DNA from 4 places in the Williamsia sp. z71 genome. Region 3 is predicted to be linked to each of the others. Evidence: predicted binding sites of a transcription regulator. Region 3 holds the regulator's gene; each other region holds the start of a gene.
The links. The regulator LexA, encoded in region 3, represses DNA repair genes until DNA is damaged. The targets are predictions, from matches to a motif close to CGAACANNTGTTCG.
Positions count from the first base shown of each region.

Region 1: the regulator LexA is predicted to act here: its motif matches at 1,376-1,389, upstream of AC51GR_RS16500 (HNH endonuclease signature motif containing protein).
Region 2: the regulator LexA is predicted to act here: its motif matches at 1,515-1,528, upstream of AC51GR_RS03550 (HNH endonuclease signature motif containing protein).
Region 4: the regulator LexA is predicted to act here: its motif matches at 1,109-1,122, upstream of AC51GR_RS08695 (HNH endonuclease signature motif containing protein).

Region 1 covers NZ_JCANWX010000006.1:277,327-280,445, forward strand. The annotation lists gene AC51GR_RS16495 (hypothetical protein) at 219-1,277, shown strand; gene AC51GR_RS16500 (HNH endonuclease signature motif containing protein) at 1,451-3,028, shown strand; gene AC51GR_RS16505 (FAD-binding dehydrogenase) at 3,032-3,119, opposite strand, start outside.
Region 2 covers NZ_JCANWX010000001.1:814,212-817,330, reverse strand. The annotation lists gene AC51GR_RS03555 (helix-turn-helix domain-containing protein) at 1-91, shown strand, start outside; gene AC51GR_RS03550 (HNH endonuclease signature motif containing protein) at 200-1,486, opposite strand; gene AC51GR_RS03545 (ClpP family protease) at 1,644-2,222, opposite strand; gene AC51GR_RS03540 (ClpP family protease) at 2,219-2,836, opposite strand; gene AC51GR_RS03535 (cytochrome P450) at 2,997-3,119, opposite strand, start outside.
Region 3 covers NZ_JCANWX010000005.1:192,316-195,434, forward strand. The annotation lists gene nrdR (transcriptional regulator NrdR) at 1-269, opposite strand, end outside; gene AC51GR_RS13930 (LysM peptidoglycan-binding domain-containing protein) at 360-866, opposite strand; gene lexA (transcriptional repressor LexA) at 1,055-1,774, shown strand; gene AC51GR_RS13940 (acyl-CoA dehydrogenase family protein) at 1,888-3,030, opposite strand.
Region 4 covers NZ_JCANWX010000003.1:117,675-120,793, reverse strand. The annotation lists gene AC51GR_RS08700 (phospholipase D-like domain-containing protein) at 1-1,036, opposite strand, end outside; gene AC51GR_RS08695 (HNH endonuclease signature motif containing protein) at 1,184-2,779, shown strand; gene AC51GR_RS08690 (aldo/keto reductase) at 2,852-3,119, opposite strand, start outside.

The DNA.
Region 1 (3,119 bases), on a different contig from region 3:
CCCCAGCTCACCCGGCCTAGAAGGAAATCGAACAAAAGCCCTCTCACGTCCCGACCAATAGGCCATATCAGACCAGCGGCGCCGTATAATCCGACGTACATTGTCCGCGTTCACTTTTCACAGAGCCGAGGAATGCAGTGCCACCTTCTACTCGCCAGGCACCTCGACTCGGATTGTTCACCCGCAACGCGGTGGGAACGTCCTCCGCCGAAGCGTTCATGATCATCGCCATCGCCACGATCCTGGTCACCCGGGCATATCTCTGGTTGACCGACTACCCGCAGGTCGGCGGCGGCACCCTGCACATCGCCCACGCGCTTTACGGTGGCGCGCTGATGATGCTTGCACTACTGGTGAATTGGTGGTTCCTCGGCTATGGTGCGCGCGTACTCACGGTCCTGTTCGGCGGGATCGGATTCGGGCTCTTCCTGGACGAGGTGGGCAAGTTCGTCACGAAGGACAACGACTACTTCTACGGGCCCTCCGCCGAAATCATGTATGTCTTGGTGGTGGTCGTCATCATCATCGGTCGAATGATGAGGGAGATCAGGCCGCTCACCGCCAACGAAAATCTCGCGTCCGCGGCCGCCATCGCGGCCGACGGAGTCGCCCGGGGACTCCAGGCGCACCGTAGGGAACTCGCGTTACGAATGGTCGAGCAGGCCGAAGAACTCGGGGCCGACCCGGTGTCCGCGCGAAGTATTCGGGAACTCTTGATCGTCGCTCCCATCGCGTCTGCCCGTCTGTATGCGTTACAGCAGTGGGCACCTCGCCTGGTGCCGAACTTCTTCCGGCATCCGCGGTGGCTCCCGATCGTGTCCTGGCTGATGATCTTTTCGGCGACGGTCGCCTTTGCATTCTCCACCGTCGGCGTGACGCTGGGAAACACGTATTACGAAAGCAACCACGTCGAACTGGACTTCGGCGGACGGAACATCGCCACGGTCATCCTGATGGTCAGCGCCGGTGTCACGCTGGCCTTTTCGGTGCCGGCGATGATGGCCCGGAAGCGGACGGACAAACCATGGCCACTGCAACTCCTGCGCTATGCCGCACTCACGTTCACGATGCTCAACGCACTGGTTGACTTCGCAACCGACGGTTTCGGCGCTTTGGCCAACCTGGGCGTCGGTCTTTTCACTTTGGCGATCATCTCCTACCACCTCGATCTCCGGGCCCGCCAAGCCAGACCGCGGGCACACGCCGAGGCCGTCGCTGCGACCGACGATGCCGCCGAGGTCAAGTCCGTACCGCCCGAACCCGTCGGCCGGCCGTAATCATCGAGCACCAGCAAACCGCCTGGCGCCGATCACATCTGGCCCACGCAAACGCTTTGTCTCGCGGCCGGGTTGGTCCGGCCAGGACCCAAATTGGTCGAACAAACATTCGACAACCGGAGCCAAGCCAGGTAGACTGATCGTAAGCGTTTTGATCAGATGTGCTGGGGGGCATGATGACTGACGATCCACCTGTTGACTCTTCGGTTGATTCCTCGCCGGTTCCGGTACTGGTGCGCAAGTACCTCGAGTTGGAGTTGCTCGTTGCCGATATCGCGGACTGCGCTGATTCCGATATGTCTGGCGCGGAAGTCAATGAGCTTGTGCGGGTGCATGAACGGATCGCCCGTAAGGTCGAGTTCACCGGGTTGCGTCACCTGTTGCGGGTCTCGGATCGGTCATCGTTTACCGAAGCCGGGTATTCGTCACTGTTCGGTTTCACCCGTAGCGAGTTGCGGCTGACCAAAGGGCAAACCATGTCCCGGATCCGAGCCCTGGAGGCGGTCGGCCGATTCCACACGATGCAGGGTGAGGTGTTGGCGCCGAAATGCCCTGCCGCCGAGCAGGCGTGGTCGAAAGGTTTGATCGGGGCGGCGCATATGGATGTGATGTTGGATGTGCGCAAACAGATCCCGTCGGCCTCGGACCCGGCAGTCTATGACGTGGTCGATCACTGGATGACCGAAGAGGCCGTCGACCAGGATCCCACCCAGTTGATCGCGGCCGGTCGCGCGGTGTTGGCTCGGGTCGACCCCGATGGTCGGTTGACTGATGATTCGGATCGGGCCCGTAAACGGTCGATGGGTATCGGGGATCAGGGGGTGGATCTGATGGCCAAGATCACCGGCACCCTCGATCCCGAAACCCTGGCCCTGTTGAGGACAGTGATGGATGTGTGGGCGGCGCCGGGGATGAACAATCCAGCCGACCCGAACTCGCCGACCGGTGCGTCCGATGATCCGAAGCAAGACAAAGAGCTGATCAAGGCTGCGGCCGAGCGGGATACCCGCTCGAAAGGCCAACAATGTCACGACGCGTTCAAAGCGATCCTGAAAACCATTCTGGAGTGCAACCTGCTGGGCAAGTCGCATCGGGGTTTGCCGGCCCAGTTGGTCATCACGATGACCAAAGAGCAGCTTGACGAGTGCGCGGGGATCGCCAGAACGGCGTCGGGAGTCGATATCCCGGTCAAAGAGGCCCTTGATCTCGCCGCCCGGTCAGACAAATATCTGGCCGTGTTCGCCGACCACAGTGCTGAGGTGTTGTATCTCGGCCGGACCAAACGCACTGCGCAGAAGGGGCAACGGCTTGCGTTGTTCGTCCGGGATCGAGGTTGTTCGCATCCTGGCTGTACCGATCCGGCGACCTGGGTCGAGGCCCATCACCTACTTGCCTGGATCAACGGGGGCCTGACCGACATCGACATGATGGGATCAGCGTGCCCGCCGCACCACAAACTCATCGGTGATGGACCGCATCAGTGGCAGACGATCATGATCACCGAAGGTCCCGACACGGGTCGGGTCGGCTGGATACCGCCGGCGTCGGTGGATCCGGAACGAAAACCGCGGGTCAACCGGGCTCAACACGTCAACGAAACCCTCGCAGCAGCCTGGCAAAAAGTGCTCGCCGACCGCCAGGACTCACTCGCACAACACCGACAAAAACTCTCCCGCGATCACGACAACGGCGAATCCGCGCCAGAACCCGAAGCCGAACCGGAGATCGATGATCCTGACCAGACCGACTAGCGACTACCCGAGGTCACGCGCCAGTGCACGTCCGGCCGCGCGACCGGAGAAGATGCATCCGCCCAGGAAGGTTCCCTCCAGAGCGTTGTAG
Region 2 (3,119 bases), on a different contig from region 3:
GTCTGCCGTGACCGCCGTTGGTGGGATCCAGCGCAAGACGGCAACTACGCATGGGTCCGGCGGTCACGTGAGCCTCCGAATGGCCTCCTGACCACCATCCGAAGCGCCCACGCGACTGGGGCATTCACACTATGAAGTTCTCAAAGAGCTTGCAGTACACGGGTTCAGCCGTGTTGCGGAAGGCAAAACTGCGGGTTGATCAAGCTGCGGTGAGCTCGGTGGTCAGGGTGCGGCGGGCGTTGGATCTGATCGGGGTCCTGCTGGCATCGTCCGGGGCGATGAACCACGGATGACCATCGCGGTTGACGAACACCTCCCAGCCACGGTGATGGATGTAGCGGTGGTGTCGACGACACAGCAGGACCATGTTGATCATGCTGGTGCCACCGCCATGGCTCCAGAAGTCGATGTGATGGGCATCCGTCCGCCCGGGAGGGCAGTCACAACCAGGGAACGCGCAGCCCCGGTCGCGGGCGATCAACGCTTTGCGGATGGCCGGCGTCACGGTCCGTTGATCGCGGCCGACATCGAGGGGCACCGAATTGTTGTCGAGCAAGATCTTCGTGATCACCGAATCACAGGCCACCAGCTGCGCCGTTGATGCTGATGCGGGTCCGGTCCACTCGAAGGCCGGCGCCAACGCGGGAGCCTTGGCGCCCGGGATGCCGCGTAGTTGCAGCGCCTGCAGGTGTTCCGGGGTCACCGTGACCACCACACGCGGCTTGGCGCCGCCACGCGTCGGCCGATCCTCTTGATCGAGATACGAATCGAGAAGTCGCTCCAGAGCATCGGCACGGATCTGGGCATTCGATCGACGATCCGGGGACCCATCGGGTTCGGGTACCGGCGTCGACAACGGATCCAGGGCGACCCGCAGTTTTTCGCCCAGCAGGTTGTCCAGATCGAGCGTGCCGTGGCTGCGTCCGTCGTCACCGTTCCCGAGGGTGAACTCGTTGAGCTCGTGATTCTCGGCATCAGGGATCGGCTTGTCCGGCGGCGACAACACGATCGCCATGTGGCGTGCCCGCGCCGACACCGCCGCCGGACTCGCCATCAACGCCTCGGTCAGCAAACCTCGGACACAACCGTCTCGATCAGTATCGGGTAAGTCCGGATTCCGACGCTCAATGTGATTGAGGCCCTTGACGATCGAGTCCACATGCTCACCCGACAGCGCTCCGTCCACACCGTAGGCCGCCACTGATGGAATATCGCCGAGCACCTTGCCCACCCGCACATGTCGATGGGCCGCCACCGGCGCCATCCCCTCCTTTTGGAGCAGCCTGGCGGTGGACCGCTCACCCGACTTCTGCGCCAACCCACGCCGATCGACTTCACCGACCAGACGGAAAAGTATCTGTTCCACAACATGATTGAGTCGAATAACCGCCACCGTGCGAGCTGAAATCTCAGCATCGTCACCGGCGACCACAGCCGCATCCCCGGCCAGATCTGACAACCTGGCGAACATTCCCCCGAAGTCCATGACCCGAGACTACGCCCAGAAGGCCCATCGCACAACTGTTCGATAGAACTTATTTGTTGTGCCCCAATATGTTTCACGAGACATACAAGCGGGACCGCCTATCTTACAGCGCCGGTACGACAAGTCTCCGACCACGACATCGCAACCGCGTGCCCGATCACAGGATCTGGTCGGCCAGACCGTACGCAACAGCTTGGTCGGCGCGCAGGATGAGATCCCGGTCGGTGTCTCGCCGCAAGGTCTCGAGGTCTTTACCGGTATGCCGAGACAACAACTCCTCCAGTTCACCCCGCACGCGCAACACCTCATCGGCGTGAATGATCAAATCGGGAATCGATCCCTTCCCCTCGATGGCCGGCTGATGCAACACCACTCGTCCATGGCGCAGGATCCCCCGCTGTCCAGCTGTACCTCCGGCCAGCAGAACGGCCGCCGCACCGACTGCCTGACCGACGCACGTGGTCGCGACATCACAACTGATGAACCGCATGGTGTCGTAGACGGCGAGCATCGCCGACGGCGAGCCGCCCGGCGAGTTGATGTACAGGTTGATGGGTTGTCCCGCACTGTCTGACGCCAGGTGCAGCATCTGCGCGATCAGGACGTTGGCAACACCATCGTCGATCTCGGTTCCGAGGTAGACGATCCGTTCGGAGAGCAACCGGCTGTAGACGTCCAGTGAGCGTTCCCCACCTGCGGTCTTCTCGATCACATAGGGCACGGTATAGCTGCTCATCGCTTGCCACCCAACGCAACCGGCCGCGCGAATGCCGGATAGATGTCCTCTACCCCGTCCACCACCCGGTCGACGAAACCGTAGTCGACGGCCTGCGAGGCGGTGTACCACCGGTCGCGGAGAGAGTCGCTCACGATACGTTCGAGCGGCATTCCGGTGTTGGCGGAGATGATCGAAAGCACGGTATCGCGCGTATGTCGCAGGTCGTCGGCCTGCAACTCGACATCGACCGCCGTACCGCCGATACCCGACGATCCCTGATGCATCAGGATCCGCGAGTGGGTGAGCGCATATCTCTTGCCCGGCGTTCCGGCCGACAGCAGGAACTGGCCCGCGCTGGCGGCGATCCCGAGGGCCAGTGTGCTCACGTCATTCGGGATCGCCCGCATGACGTCCATGATCGCGAGCATCGCCGGCACCGAACCGCCCGGCGAATTGATCCAAAAACTGATGTCCTTGTGCGAGTCCTCGGCAGAGAGCAAGAGCAGCTGACTACAGAGCCGATTGCCCAGCGTCTGATCGAGTTGATCGCCGAGTACCACCACGCGTTGATGAAAGAGTCTGGTCACCAGATCGTCGTCGATGGTGCTGTTGCCGTTGTGGGTATTGTCCATGTCGCTCAGCGTGCCGAACCGCACCGGTCCGCGAAAGGCATTGCTGCCCTGAGCAGTTCTGCCGACGGCAGCGCCGGAACTTCGGCGCGCTCGACGGTCGGTTCGGCGCGCTCGACGGTCGGTTCGGCACGCTCGACGGTCGGTTCGGCACGCTCGACGGTCAGCGGCGGCGCAGGGTCACCGGCAGCCCGTCCTTCGGGATCGGCAGCGAGCTGTAGTCCATCGGGATCACGTAGTCGGCGGGCACCGACCATTCGAAGTCACGCAGCAGGTTATGCATGAT
Region 3 (3,119 bases):
TCTTCCACCTGCTGCGCGAGATGCTGCAACTTGTCGTCATCCACCGAACGGCCCTGGCAGGCGCGGCGGACGCCGCGCATGACCTTCTCGCGGCTGAAGGGTTCGGTGACGCCGGTCCGCTTGACCACCGAGAGCACCGCGGTCTCGACCGTGGTGAAGCGGCGTGCACACTGCGAACAGGCACGGCGACGACGGATGGCCTGCCCCTCGTCCGCCACTCGCGAATCGACTACGCGGGTGTCCTCGTTCTTGCAAAACGGGCAATGCATGCACGATCCCTCGACAGTCGACGGCCTGGGCGGATTGACCAGACACTCTGCCTTCGAGGATACCGTCCGTGATCGCGGCCCCTCCACCGTCTACCTCGCGTAGACCGGGGTGACCAATGCCTGACCCACCGACAGTGCCGAGTTGTTCATTGCATTGAGCTCCATGATCTTCGCGACCACGGTCTCGGTCGGCATCTCGGGGGCGATACGTGATGCGATGGCGCCCAACGACTCCCCCGACTGGACGCGGACGACCTCGGTGCCCAGCCGGGCCGGATCGCTCGACTGCTGTATGACTCCGCCGAAGAACGTCATGAAGGCGACCACCAGCATCAGCCCCACGCCGGTGACCGCCGCGCCCGCCCAGGCGCGCCTACGGACGAAAACCATCTCACGTTCGGTCGGTATCCGCTGCTCGGAGTTACGCGATGCGGCACAGGAGACGGCCACGCGGCGCTGCGCGGACAGTCGGCGACCGGCGGGGCGGGTCGTGTCCGAGGGCCGTACCGGGCGCGTGGTGCGCGTGGCGGTATCGCTCTCGGGGTGGTGAACAGGCCGAGCTGTGGCCGGCCGGGTGATGGTGGTGGCTGCAGTCATGGGTTCAGTCCTCGGTCATCGGTTCAATCCCTATTCGATCACTCGTTCGATTGAAAGAGTGTTCGATTTGTATCACGGGCCTCCGACAAAGCGCCACGCCTTCTCGAACAAATGTTTGAGACTTGTGACCATTTGCACTATCTTTGTCCCATGGACCCCGCCCGACACCGCATGAACTGGAGGACCTGATGGCCGATACAACCCAGCCCCCGACACCGGCGGACGGGGCCGCGACCACTGTGGTCGCCACCGAACCACTCGCCGAGGGCTCACTGACCCCTCGCCAGAAAGCAGTTCTCGAGGTCATCCGTACCTCGGTCCGCCAACGCGGCTACCCGCCGAGCATCCGGGAGATCGGCGACGCGGTGGGCCTGACCTCGACGTCTTCGGTCGCCCACCAGCTCCGCACCCTCGAACGCAAGGGTTTCCTGCAGCGCGAGAACAACCGGCCCCGCGCGGTGAACATCCAGGACACCGACCTCAACCCGGCCACCGCGGCCGGTCAGGTCCAGACACCGGACGAATCCATGCCCACGCCGACGTTCGTCCCGGTGCTCGGCCGGATCGCCGCCGGCGGGCCGATCCTGGCCGAAGAAGCCGTCGAAGACGTCTTCCCTCTCCCCAAGGAGCTGGTCGGCGAGGGTTCGCTGTTCCTGCTCAAGGTCGTCGGCGAATCGATGATCGACGCCGCCATCTGCGACGGCGACTGGGTGGTCGTACGCCAGCAGAATGTGGCCGACAACGGCGACATCGTCGCCGCGATGATCGACGGTGACGCCACGATCAAGACGTTCAAACGGACCAAGGACGCGGTGTGGCTGATGCCCCACAACCCGGTGTTCGATCCGATCCCGGGCAACGACGCCGTCATCCTGGGCAAGGTCGTCACCGTGATGCGCCGACTCTGACCTGCCGGTCGTAGGCAGATCATCCCCAGACAGTACAAAAGGCGGGGTGTACCGGAACCTTCCGGTACACCCCGCCTTTCGCGTTCGAGGCGGTGAGCGATCAGATCCTGGGGTCAGACCCCGAGGCTGCGGCCGATCACTTCCTTCATGATCTCGGTCGTTCCGCCGTAGATGGTCTGCACGCGAGAATCGAGGAACGCCTTGGCGACCGAGTATTCACGCATGTAGCCGTACCCACCGTGCAGCTGCAGGCACCGGTCGACCAGGTGCACCTGGTTCTCGGTCGCGTAGTACTTGGCCATCGCGGCGTCGGGGACGGTCAGTTTCTTCTCGTTGAGCAGACCGATGCAGTGATCGACGAAGACGCGGGTCGTCGTGGTCGAGGTGGACAGCTCGGCCAGCAGGAACCGGGTGTTCTGAAAGTTGCCGATCGAACGCCCGAAAGCCTTGCGGTCCTTGGCGTACTGGATGGTGGTCTCCAGCACCTGCTCCATCGCGGCAGCAGCGACCACCGCAATCGACAGCCGTTCGCGCGGCAGGTTCTGCATAAGGTAGATGAAGCCGAGACCCTCTTCACCGAGCAGGTTCTCGGCGGGCACTCGGACGTTGTCGAAGCTCAGCTCGGCGGTGTCCTGTGCCTTCATGCCGACCTTGTCGAGGTTGCGGCCGCGTTCGAAGCCTTCCATACCGCGTTCGACGACCAGCAGGCTGAAGCCTTTCGCGCCGGCCTCCGGGTCGGTACGTGCGACCACGATCACCAGGTCGGCGTTTATGCCGTTGGTGATGAAGGTCTTCGATCCGTTGAGCACCCAGTGGTCGCCGTCTTTCTTGGCGGTGGTCTTGATGCCCTGCAGGTCTGAACCGGTTCCGGGCTCGGTCATCGCGATGGCGGTGATGAGTTCACCGGAGGTGAACCCGGGAAGCCAGCGCGCCTTCTGCTCGTCGGTCGTCAGCTCCAGCAGGTACGGCGCGATGACGTCGTTGTGCAGGGTGAATCCCAGACCGCTGTATCCACCGCGGGCGGATTCCTCGGAGACGATGGCCTGATAGCGGAAGTCGTCGACTCCGCCGCCGCCGAACTCCTCGGGTGCATCCACGGCGAGGAAGCCGTTCTTACCTGCTTCGATCCACACATCGCGATCGACGATGTTCTGCTCTTCCCACCGGGCGTGGTGCGGCGCCACGTGCTGCTCGAGGAAGCTGCGGTACGAATCGCGGTAGAGGAGGTGTTCAGGCTCGAAAAGCGTACGTTCCATCAAGGTCTCCATAACGAGGTGTCAAAACGTGCAGGTTCCAACAACTGTAACTGGATTCTACATTTACCCCAAGAGGCTCGACGGTCCCG
Region 4 (3,119 bases), on a different contig from region 3:
CCGGTTCCCCGTCTGCGGTCACCGGATGGTATGCGCGGAAACGCTTTTCGGTGTCGGCCTGCCATAGGAACTGGAGGAGGCGGTGGCGGGCACCGTCCATCGCCTGCTGTTCGAGCCAGCTGTCGGCATGCCGGGGCAGGACGATCACGATCTCGGGTCCTCCGCTTTCGCGCAGACGTCTGGCCAGGGCCTCGGCGATGGTCCGGGACGCGAGGTATTGACTTTCGATGTAGAGGTAGTCCCGAGCGGCGGCGATGGCTGAGAGGTAGAGAGATTCGATCTCCCGCACCTCGTCCCGGCCCGGGATTTCTGGCAGTGTCCGCGCCACGGCCACGTTGACCGATTTCATGGTCGGAACCAGTGTGTCGGGCCAATAAGTGTCCCCGCCGCCGGTGATCTGCTCGAGGGTGCGACCGGTTGCTGCCAGCCACCGGGCCCGCGCCATCTCGCCGACTACCCGGGCCGCGTCTCCGTCAACAGCGGTGGTCGCATCGTGCCAGGGCCCATATGTCTTGCCGTTGGGCTTGGTGCGTCGATCGTTCTGATCGAGGTGGTCGGAGGTGTCCCACCGGTCGACGGTCATGTCGATGCCGCCACAGAACGCGATCTGATCATCGATCACCAGGATCTTTTGATGGTGTGCCGCGCCAACCGGGTGAACCAGATCGTTCTCGAACTGCAGAGCGGGGTCGGTGAGCCAGTTCTGAATGAAAACCGGCGCCATCCCCCTATTGATCGCACCCAACCCCAAGTTCCACTTGAGGAGGTTGATATTGAGCCCGGGTCGGTTCTGCGGCAACCACTTCAGGAAATCGCCGAGTGCATTGGGTCCGTCGAGGGTCTGGCCCTCGGGCTCGAACTGGATCCGGGTATCAAAATCCCACCCGATAAGAATGATCCGGCTGCGTGCCTGCAACATCGCGGCCTTTGCATGCCTGAAGTAGTCGGCCGCGTCGATGATCACAGCGAGTCGATCGGCCTCGGCGATCTTCCAGCAGGTCTCATCGGGTACAAGCACCGGCTTGTCACTGCTCACGGGGGACCCTCGGCTTCTTTGGCGGATTAGCGTTCTAGAAAGTAGCACGAGCGACGCCACGCCTTGCTCAGTCGAACAAACATTCGACAACGAATGCTTCTCCGGGTATGCTGATTGAAAGCGTTCTGATCAGATGTGCTGGGGGGCATGATGTCTGACGATCCACCTGTTGACTCTTCGGTTGATTCCTCGCCGGTTCCGGTACTGGTGCGCAAGTACCTCGAGTTGGAGTTGCTCGTTGCCGATATCGCGGACTGCGCTGATTCCGATATGTCTGGCGCGGAAGTCAATGAGCTTGTGCGGGTGCATGAACGGATCGCCCGTAAGGTCGAGTTCACCGGGTTGCGTCACCTGTTGCGGGTCTCGGATCGGTCATCGTTTACCGAAGCCGGGTATTCGTCACTGTTCGGTTTCACCCGTAGCGAGTTGCGGCTGAGCAAAGGGCAAACCATGTCCCGGATCCGGGCCCTGGAGGCGGTCGGCCGATTCCATACGTTGCAGGGTGAGGTGTTGGCGCCGAAATGCCCTGCCGCCGAGCAGGCGTGGTCACGCGGTTTGATCGGGGCGGCGCATATGGATGTCATGTTGGATGTGCGCAAACAGATCCCATCGGCCTCGGACCCGGCAGTGTATGACGTGGTCGATCATTGGATGACCGAAGAGGCCGTCGGCCAAGATCCCACCCAGCTGATCGCCGCCGGTCGTGCGGTCTTGGCCCGGGTCGACCCCGATGGCCGGTTGACCGATGATTCGGATCGGGCCCGCAAACGGTCGATGGGTATCGGGGATCAGGGGGTGGATCTGATGGCCAAGATCACCGGCACCCTCGACCCCGAAACCCTCGCCCTGTTGAGGACAGTGATGGACGTGTGGGCGGCGCCAGGGATGAACAACCCGGCCGACCCCAACTCGCCGACCGGAGCCAGTGATGACCCGAAACAGGACAAAGAGCTGATCAGAGCTGCGGCCGAACGCGATACCCGCTCGAAGGGCCAACAATTCCACGACGCGCTCAAGGCGATCCTGAAAACGATTTTGGAGTGCAACCTGCTGGGCAAGTCGCATCGGGGTTTGCCGGCCCAGTTGATCATCACGATGACCAAGCAGCAGCTCGACGAGTGCGCCGGGATCGCCAGAACGGCGTCGGGAGTCGATATTCCGGTCAACGAGGCCCTGGATCTGGCAGCCCGGTCGGACAAATATCTGGCCGTGTTCGCTGACCACTCCGCTGAGGTGTTGTATCTCGCTCGGACCAAACGGACCGCCCAAAAAGGCCAGCGGCTTGCGTTGTTCGTCCGGGATCGCGGTTGCTCGCATCCTGGTTGTACCAATCCGGCGACCTGGGTCGAGGCCCATCACTTACTTGCCTGGATCAATGGTGGTTTGACCGACATCGACATGATGGGATCAGCGTGCCCGCCGCACCACAAACTCATCGGTGACGGACCGCATCAGTGGCAAACGATCATGATCACCGAAGGCCCCGACGCGGGTCGGGTCGGGTGGATACCGCCGGCGTCGGTGGATCCGGAAAGAAAACCGCGGGTCAACCGGGCCCAGCATGTCAACGAAACCTTGGCAGCAGCCTGGGAAAAGGTTCTGGCCGATCGCCGTGCGGCATTGGCCGCAACCATGCAGGAGTTGTCCACCCGTGAATCCGACCCGCCAACCCAAACCGACCCGCCAACCCAAACCGACCCGCCAACCCGCTCCGGCTCAGATGCGCCTGATCAGTATGAGTAAGGAATGCGACTTGTCGACATCGTCGTCACTCATTTGACGGTACCGCCACCCGGGCAGGCACCAAAGAAGTTCTCAGCGTTCGCTGTCCAGCATCGCCATATGGTCCTCGGCGTAGCGAGCGCCGGCAGCGGCGCCGGCCGGGACAGTGGCCTCGATGGTGTCGAGTTCCGCATCCGATAGCTTGATGTCAAGGGAGCCAAGCGAATCCTGCAGCCGTGAAACCTTTTGGGTGCCAACGATCGGGATGATGTCGTCACCCTGAGCCAGCACCCACGCGATGGCGAGCTGCGCGACACTGATGCCGCGCTGATCGGCGATCGTGGCGAGTGCGTCCACGAGC